3 regions of the Latilactobacillus parasakei genome follow, and region 1 is predicted to be linked to each of the others. Evidence: predicted binding sites of a transcription regulator. Region 1 holds the regulator's gene; each other region holds the start of a gene.
What was found. The regulator HrcA, encoded in region 1, represses chaperone genes, less so after heat shock. The targets are predictions, from matches to a motif close to TTAGCACTCNNNNNNNNNGAGTGCTAA.
Positions count from the first base shown of each region.

Region 2: a site for HrcA is predicted at 1,784-1,810, ahead of ACPBEH_RS07525 (Hsp20/alpha crystallin family protein). Genes of this name have one in related genera too.
Region 3: a site for HrcA is predicted at 1,991-2,017, ahead of groES (co-chaperone GroES). Genes of this name have one in related genera too.

Region 1 covers NZ_CP186861.1:67,573-70,748, reverse strand. The annotation lists gene dnaK (molecular chaperone DnaK) at 1-55, opposite strand, end outside; gene grpE (nucleotide exchange factor GrpE) at 92-685, opposite strand; gene hrcA (heat-inducible transcriptional repressor HrcA) at 701-1,759, opposite strand; gene ACPBEH_RS00335 (CatB-related O-acetyltransferase) at 1,940-2,587, opposite strand; gene hemW (radical SAM family heme chaperone HemW) at 2,853-3,176, opposite strand, start outside.
Region 2 covers NZ_CP186861.1:1,494,388-1,497,563, reverse strand. The annotation lists gene ACPBEH_RS07540 (helix-turn-helix domain-containing protein) at 1-159, opposite strand, end outside; gene ACPBEH_RS07535 (helix-turn-helix domain-containing protein) at 329-526, shown strand; gene ACPBEH_RS07530 (D-alanine--D-alanine ligase family protein) at 633-1,685, opposite strand; gene ACPBEH_RS07525 (Hsp20/alpha crystallin family protein) at 1,880-2,320, shown strand; gene ACPBEH_RS07520 (ABC transporter ATP-binding protein) at 2,444-3,176, shown strand, end outside.
Region 3 covers NZ_CP186861.1:1,101,664-1,104,839, forward strand. The annotation lists gene groL (chaperonin GroEL) at 1-1,624, opposite strand, end outside; gene groES (co-chaperone GroES) at 1,678-1,962, opposite strand; gene ACPBEH_RS05780 (lysostaphin resistance A-like protein) at 2,134-2,766, shown strand; gene ACPBEH_RS05785 (redox-sensing transcriptional repressor Rex) at 2,816-3,176, opposite strand, start outside.

The DNA of each region.
Region 1 (3,176 bases):
ATACGGCAACAGCTGAGTTTGTTGTTCCTAAATCAATACCGATTACTTTACTCATTGAAAATACCCTCTTTTTTTAATTTTTTAAATTTTATTATTGTGCAACTACAACCATTGCTGGTCGTAAAACGCGGTCCTTCAAATAATAGCCTTTTTGGAAGACTTGAACCACGGTGTCAGCTTTTTGATCACCATCAACCGCAATCGTTTGAACGGCTTGGTGAATGGTCGGATCAAAGGCTTGACCTTGCGCCTCAATTTCTTTAACACCATGATCTTCTAAAGCATGTTTCATATGATCATATGTCATTTGAACACCCTTTTTAAGGCTTTCATCAGTTGCTTCAGCTGCCAATGCGCGTTCTAGATTATCTAAAACAGGTAAGACATCTTTGGCTAATGATTGGCCATCATATTTTAACAAGTTAGCTTGTTCTTTTTGATTGCGCATTTGGATGTTCTTAATTTCAGCTTGTGACCGTAAGAAACTATCTTCCATAGCGTCATATTTCTTTTGAAGTTCAGCTAATTTATCATCTGCTTCTTCAACAGGTGCTTGTGCTTCAGTTGTTTCTTCAACTTCATCAGCTTCCATAACTGGTTCAAATGGTGTTTCTTTTTTAGGCGTTTCTTCTACAGTTTCTTCAGTTGGCTTTTCTTGGTTTTCAGCCTTTTCTTGCTTTGTCAAACAAACACGCTCCTTTTAAGATTGATTATCATCAAAATCTGCATAATAATCAATTAATTTCTTCGCTAGTTCTTCGCGGAATAAATCGAGTAACCCGATCATGCGCGAATATGGCATGCTAGTGGGACCTAATAAAGCAATCAATCCTTGGCCGTGTTCACCAACATCATAATTAACAGTCATTAAACTGTAATTCTTCAATAAATCATTGGTCATTTCATCGCCCAAACGAACCTGAACTTGGCTATTGGCCTCACCCGGTGATAACTCTAGCAACTTAGCTAGATCGTCCGATTGATTAATGATGTTGTAGATTGACTTCAACTGTGACACATCCGTCAATTCCGAGAAGTTTAATAAGTTCGATTGGCCCCCCACATATAAACGTTCCTGTGAAGCTTGTTTTAAGACATCATCGAAGATGTTTAAAAAGCCACCCGGTGAGCCCATGTATTGCATTAATAACGCAGGCACCTCTGTTTTCAACTTCTGACTGACAACGGTCAACGGTAATCCGATTAGATGATCATTCACGACTCGAATCGCTTTTTCAAGTTCATCACCTGAAATCGCGTTTGGAATTGTGAAAACCTGATTATCAACCGTTCCGGCACTTGTCACGATAATCGCCATTACCTGGTGGTTACCAAGTGGTACAAGTCGGAAACCTGTCAACCGAATCTCTGCCATCTCCGGCCCTAACGTAATCGCTGTATAGCTCGTTAGGTTTGAAAGAATATTAGCAGATTGTGAAACAATCTCGTCAATCTTATGATAATGGCGTCCAAATGATTGTTGCACAGTCGCAACATCCATTGGATTTAAGACAGCGGGCTGAATGAGATGATCTAAATAGTAACGATAGCCCTTCATAGAAGGAACCCGTCCAGAAGACGAATGCGTCTTCTCTATTAAACCGACATTCTCAAGATCAGCCATATCATTTCGGATTGTCGCGGAACTAACGTGCATTGGTAATTCAGACATTAGCTTCTTAGAACCCACCGGCTGACCACTCTCGGTAAAAAGACGAATAATTTCTTTCAAAATCATTAATTGTCTTTCGGTCAGCATGTTATCACCTCTTTTTAGCACTTGATTATTACGAGTGCTAATTACAAGTATTAATATAGCAAGAACGTCAAATAAAGTCAAGAATTGAACTGTAATTTTCACGGATTTAATGAAAATGGGACCAAAGACTGATAAAAGGCCACACCCAAATGATGAGTGTGACCTTTGCAAAGATTGCTATCAATAATTCTCGTGAAATTGTTGTAAATCAGCGACTGAATGACTCGCTAATATTGATTGGGCTGCTTGAACTTTTTCAATTGGCCAGTGGTACCAATCAATTGCTTGCAGGATTTCAATGTCAGCTGGTGTAAACCGTGATTTTAAAACCCGTGCTGGATTACCACCAACGACAGCGTACGCCGGCACATCCTTAACCACCACCGCGCCGGCAGCGATAATCGCGCCCTGCCCAATATGAACGCCAGGCATAATTAACGCGCGCATCCCAAGCCACGCACCGTCTTCAATGATTGTATCGCCCTTGGGCTCATAAGAGGCCGCAATTTGTTCTGGGAACGGGTAAGCGCTAATCCAATCACTATGATGATTATGATTACCGCCCATCAAAATAACAACGCCACTGGCAATGCAAACGTAACGGCCAATAATTAGGCGGTCCAATTGCCAACCAAATTCAGCCTGTGGATTAAATAAGGCACGTGAGGCATCATCGCCCCAATGATATCGAACACAGCCGTCCTCAAAATTCTGGTGATCATAATACCCCGAAAAGTAAGAATAATCGCCGACTTCAATTAATGGGTTTGTCACCAAATCCTTTAAATATTTTGTTTCTGACCAATGTTGATAAGTATTCTTGTCCATTTCATAAAACCTCGCTTCTAAGTTTTTGTTATCTGCTTAACTTAGAAGCGACTGCTTGTGAAACGGCCCGTAATTGTAAAAGGTGTCTAACCAAAAATGATCACCATCCCATTTGCTCGAAATATAACCCGGTTTGAACGCACTTCTTTTTAACGTGCTTTTCAAGCTAACTTTCTGCGCTTAGCTTCGTGCGTCAAATAATCGACTGCGTCGCTTATTCGCCCCACTGTGCTAATGCTCCAAAGTTGACCAAGCTTGAACGCACTTAATAGCTGTCTAACAAGAATTCCTGGAAGACTTCGTTGCCTAGGAACTTTCCTGATTCAGTTAGTCTTAGCCAGTCGCCTTCTTGTTTTAGGTACCCTTTTGCAATCTGATTGGCGACTGTTTCGCCGTAGATGTTTTGTAGTGGGTATCTGAATTTTTCTTCAAAGTGCTTGATTGAGACACCTTGCATCGTCCGCAGACCTAAGAAGAGTTCTTCTTCCATTTGTTCGGTCAAGGGAAGCACGTGGCGTTCAATCACTGGTACTTTATGTGCTTGTAGCGGTTCTAAGTATTGTTGGATTGGGCCGAAATTATGATAGCG
Region 2 (3,176 bases), 840 kb from region 1:
GATGAACAACGCTTTTAATGAAGGGGCAGCGCCTTTTTCCCAGCGGAAAATCATGGAGCTGCTGACCTTAATATTGTATTTTTGCGTTAATAAATCGGCTAGCTGCCGCATCGTAAGATTCCGTGAAACCCGCTTATCATGTAATAGTTGTCCAAACATTAAATTCACCTTCTTACTCGCAATAAAAACTATAGTACTAAGTATATGACAAAATACGCTAAAAAGTTAACACTTTCGTACAAAATCGTTAATTGACAAGTTTATCTAGATGACGTAATATTCCTAATGTGGAGCAAAGTTTGAGAATATTCATTTGGGGGTGCCAAATTTGGCAGAAAAACTTTTCGTGCTATCAGGGTATTTAAAGAGTCATGACATCAAGCAGCAGGAAGTTGCTGATGTCTTAAATAAAACGTTAACAACTGCTAACCGTAAGATTCGGGGTAAGATTCCGTTTACCGTCAAGGAAATTCAGTTGCTACACGATCAGCTAGATGTACCGATTCTAATCTTCTTTGAATCTTAGTTCCTCAAGAGGAATAATTAGATTAGTATTAAGCGGGGGTACCACTAGTATTTAATAATAAAAAAACGATAAGCCTGTGGGCTTATCGTTTTTTTATAGCAACTAATTATTTTTCATTAAGTAAAGCTAATTTACCATTCACAATCATTTCGCATAAGTCAGGGTAGCTAATACCAAGAACTTCTGCTTCTTGAGGAATTAATGATAATGGTGTCATACCAGGCAATGTATTGCCTTCGATGACGTGCAAGCCAGTTTCAGGACTCCAGAAAAAGTCGATACGAGCGTAGTTGGTTAAACCAAGTGCGTGCATGGCATCGAGGGCCATTTGCTTCATAGCTTCGTGAACATCATCTGGTAAGTTGTTAGGTGGTGTGACGAATTTCGTTGTATTACCAGTAACGAATTTATGTTCAAAATCATACCAACCGTCATTGACTTCAATTTCAATGGCAGGTAATGGTTGTTCGTTGATCACACCAAGTGAGAATTCGCGGCCCTTGATGAATTCTTCGATCAAGGCTTCGTTATCAAAACGCAAAGCGTCTTCGACAGCTGGTTTTAATTCAGCTTCGTTGTGGACGATATGTGTCCCAACACTTGAACCACCATTACTTGGCTTAACCACAACAGGGTATTCAAATGGCATTTCTGGCATTGGTTGATGACGATAAGCAGCGACGAAACGTGCTGTTGGAATGTTGTTGAAGAGTAAGATTTCTTTAGAAACTTTTTTGCTCATTGTAATACCAGCAGCTAGTGTGTCACTACCAGTATAAGGAATTTCAAAGACATCGAGAACCGCTTGAACTTTACCGTTTTCGCCATCGCCACCATGTAGTGCGAGGAATACGATATCAGCAGTTTTACAAATTTCTAAGACATTCGGACCAAATAGTTGTGTTGAACCATCTTCGCGAAGTTTATTGATGTCGTCATCTGTTAAAACTTCATCATCAATATCATAATCTTTTTCAACGGGATCAGATGAATAAAGAGAGTCGATTGTGGCACCATCTTTCAATTCATTCCCTAAAAAAAGATCAACAAAGGCAACGTCGTGGCCTTTTGTTTGTAGTGCATGGGTAATCTTGTGTCCGGACGTTAGTGAAACGTTACGTTCAGTACTACGACCGCCCGCTAAGACAACAATTTTCATATGAATCTACCTCCGAGTATTTTTGGAACCTTAAGTATAGCATAAAACGCTTAGGGCGGGAATTAAAATGCTAAATTAGGGCGGTTAACTATTTTGCGTTAGCACTCTATATAAAAGAGCGCTAATTACTTGCATTGAACGACTAACGCGTTAAAATAGAATTGTAATTAAGATAAAGAAAGGAAGTTTTAGAGATGGCAAATGAATTAATGGATCGTCGTCAAGATTGGTTAGACAGTTTAGTAGGTGATGACTTTTTCAAGAACTTCGGCAAACAATTCTTTGCAATGTCGCCTGAAACTGACAACTTGTTGAAGACAGATGTGAAGGAGACTGAAAAGGACTATCAATTAACAGTTGACTTACCTGGACTTGAAAAGCAAGACATCCACGTCGATTATCAAAATAACACGTTAAAGATTAGTGCAAAACGGGATAGCTTTAACGATCACAGCGACTCAGAAGGTAACCTGATTCAAAGTGAGCGCCACTATGGTCGCTTCAGCCGTCAATATTATTTACCAGAAGTTGATCGCCAAGCGATTAGCGCAAAATATGATAACGGCGTTTTACAATTAGTTTTACCAAAAATGGCGGAAGATACACAATCAACAAGCCAAATTGAAATTCAATAATGAGTATTTCGGAGTCACCGAGTTTAGTTGGTGACTCTTTTTTTATGGCAAATAATAATAATGCGTTTTCGTAAGGGATATTGTATAGTTAAAGTAGTTAATAAATGTTGAGGAGGCATTAATATGCTAACGTTAACGCATCTTGAAAAAAGTTTTGGGGCGATGAAAGCTGTCGATGATGTATCGTTTACCGTTCAACCAGGCGAAATATTAGGGCTTATTGGGCAAAACGGTGCTGGCAAGACGACCACTTTTAGAATGATATTAAATTTTTTAACGCCGGATAGCGGGACGATTTTGTGGCAGGGCCATGCATTTACCAGTCGTGATTATGATCAATTAGGTTACTTACCAGAGGAACGGGGTCTCTATCCTAAGATGACCGTTGAACAACAAATTTTATATTTTGCGCAGTTACGCGGGCGGACCGCGGCGGAAATTAAACCACAAATTGATGAGTGGTTAGCGCGCTTTGCTGTTAAGGGCCAACGTACCGATAAGATTAAGGATTTATCTAAGGGCAATCAACAAAAGGTGCAACTGATTGCGACCTTAATTCATAAACCAGCGCTCATTATTTTGGATGAACCATTCAGTGGATTGGATCCTGTGAATGCGGGTCTATTGGAAGATGGGATTTTATGGTTGAAGTCACAAGGTTCGGCCATCATTTTTTCGAGTCACGACATGACCAATGTTGCCAAGATTAGTGACCGAATTGTCATGTTGCGTAATGGGCAAGTCGTGTTATCCGGAAGTGTCGATGAAGTACGGGCACAGTTTGGCCGCACCAAACTCTTCTTGGAATCACCATTAACACAATCTGAATTGGAACAAATTGATGGTGTTTCACGTG
Region 3 (3,176 bases), 1.0 Mb from region 1:
ACATCATGCCGCCCATTGCTGATGGGTCCATGCCTGCTGCTGGTGCTGGGTTGTCTTCTGGTTTGTCAGCAACCACTGCTTCAGTTGTTAACATTAGAGCAGCAACACTAGCTGCGTTTTGTAATGCTGAGCGTGTTACCTTAGTTGGATCTAAGATACCCGCTTCAATCATATTTTCCCAGTTGCCGTTTGCTGCATTGTAGCCAACTTCAACAGGTTGTGATTTTACTTTTTCAACAATGACTGAGCCTTCAAGACCAGCGTTTGTTGCGATTTGACGAACAGGTTCTTCTAATGCACGAAGCACAATGTTAATCCCTGTTTGAACGTCGCCTTCTTCTTCAAGAGCGGCAACACTTTCGATGACATCGATTAATGCTGTCCCACCACCGGCAACGTAGCCTTCTTCAACAGCTGCACGCGTTGCATTTAAGGCATCTTCAATCCGATATTTTTGTTCTTTCAATTCTGTTTCTGTGGCAGCACCAACCTTGATCACTGCAACACCACCAGCTAATTTAGCTAAGCGTTCTTGTAATTTTTCACGGTCAAAGTCTGATGTTGTTTCAGCAATTTGTTTCTTGATGTTTTCAACACGTTCTGCGATAGCTGATTTGCTACCAGCACCTTCAACGATTGTTGTATCATCTTTTGTAACAGTTACCTTACCAGCTGTCCCTAATTGATCGATTGTTGTTTCTTTCAATTCTAGACCAAGGTCACTTGTAATCACTGTGGCACCTGTTAATGTCGCGATGTCTTCTAATTGTTCCTTACGACGATCACCAAAACCAGGGGCCTTAACAGCAACCACGTTGAATGTCCCACGAATCTTGTTCAAGACAAGTGTTGGTAATGCTTCGCCATCAACATCATCAGCAATGATTAATAAGGCTTTACCTTCTTGCACAATTGATTGTAGAAGTGGTAAAACATCTTGAATATTTGAAATCTTCTTATCTGTAATCAAAATGTATGGGTTGTCTAAGTCAGCTTCCATCTTGTCGTTGTCAGTCACCATGTATTGTGACAAGTAACCACGATCAAATTGCATCCCTTCAACAACGCTTAATTCAGTATCAATCCCTTTTGATTCTTCAACTGTGATGACACCGTCGTTACCCACTTTTTCCATGGCATCGGCAATTAAACGACCCGTTTCTTCGTTAGCTGATGAAACAGCAGCAACTTGGGCAATCGCATCTTTGCTTTCAACTTTGTGTGAAATTTCGTGTAACTTCTTAACAGCTTCTTTAGTAGCTAATTCAATCCCACGACGGATACCAACTGGGTTAGCACCGGCTGTCACATTCTTCATCCCTTCGCGAATAATGGCTTGGGCTAAAACAGTAGCGGTTGTTGTACCGTCACCGGCGATGTCGTTCGTTTTTGAAGCAACTTCAGAAACTAATTTGGCACCCATATTTTCAAAATGATCTTCTAATTCGATTGCTTTAGCGATTGTCACACCATCGTTAGTGATTTCTGGTGAACCGTAAGCTTTTTCCAAAACAACGTTGCGGCCTTTTGGTCCTAATGTTGTCTTAACAGTGTTAGCTAATTGATCAACACCTGCTAACATTTTTGAACGTGCGTCTTCTGAAAATTTAAGTTCTTTTGCCATAGTTATTTCACCTCAAAAAAATTTTTTAGTTTGTTTTTAAACGTTTCAGTTTATTATTCAATAATGGCGATAATGTCTTTTGCGTGTAATACCAAATATTGTTGGCCTTCATATTCAACTTCTGAGCCAGCATATTTATCGTAAATGACTTCATCATTTTCTTTGACATCAAGTGGGATTCGCTGACCGTCACTGGTCATTGCGCCGGCACCAACGGCAACGACTTTACCAGTTTGTGGTTTTTGTTTGGCGTTACTTGCAATGACAATGCCACCTACTGTTTGTTCTGCTTCGTCTTTAACGGCGATCACTACGCGATCTTCTAATGGTTTTAACACTTAAAATCCCTCCATCACTTTTTCTTTTTTAGCACTCTAAACACTCAAGTGCTAATCACATTTTTTATCATAGCATTTTTTCAGAACATTGCAAGTATTTTGCTATCCCCTTTTGCATTTTAGTAGTCAATGCGCTACGCTATGGTCACATCAACTTTCAGGAGCGTAATCATGACTCAAAGCCAACAAAATTTTAGGCTGATTATCAGCTATCTCATCATTTTATTAATCCCGAGTGCCCTCGTCCGCTTTTTCGGGTTGTCAGATCAATTCTATTTATTCACCACAATCACGGACAGCCTCGGCGCACTTTTATTACTCTATTTTAATTATCGGGGCCCAAAAAATAATCTTGAGAAACACCCCTTACCGCTTAAGAAAGCCATCATCTGGGGCATTAGTGGTATTTTACTCGCGTTAATCGTCCAAATTATCGCTGGTTCAATTGATCATCTACTCTTTAAAAATAGTACGCAATCACTCAATACGCTCACTCTCATGACGGCCCTCAAAGCCCAACCGTGGTTGATCATTATTCTAACGATTGCTGCGCCAACAATGGAAGAACTCGTTTTTCGAAAGGCGATTTTTGGCGGTCTTAGCAGCCGCTTAAATTCGGTATTAGCCGCACTCATCTCTAGTTTATTATTTGCCGTGATTCATCAAGACAGTCATCTAATTATCTACGCGGCAATCGGCCTTTTCCTTTGTTGGCTGTATCGCAAAACGGGTTCCATTTATACAACGATTATCAGTCATGCGGGAATGAATCTCGTCGTAACCCTCTTTTATCTCAGTCATTAAAAAAATAGAGCCCATCAACCGACATCACTGCTGGTTAATGAGGCTCTATTTATTTTGGTGCTTCTTCTGTATTATAATTATCAAGGAAATAAATTAACGTTTGTAACTCTTTCGCTAAATCAACATTTTGAATCCGAATGGTATTCGGTACAGAAATCCGAATTGGGGTAAAGTTCATGATGCCCTTAATCCCCGCGTCAACTAGTTGATCCGTTACTTTTTGAGCGACTTCAATTGGGACCGTCAAGATGACGATTTCAATTTGTTGCAGCTTCAATTGTTCAACCATTTCGTCCATTGAATAAACCGGCACACCTGTTTGGATTGTGCCAATTAATTCAGGTTTAACATCAAAAGCAGCGCTAATCCGAATATTATTCGTTTGTCTAAAGTTGTAATTTAACAAAGCA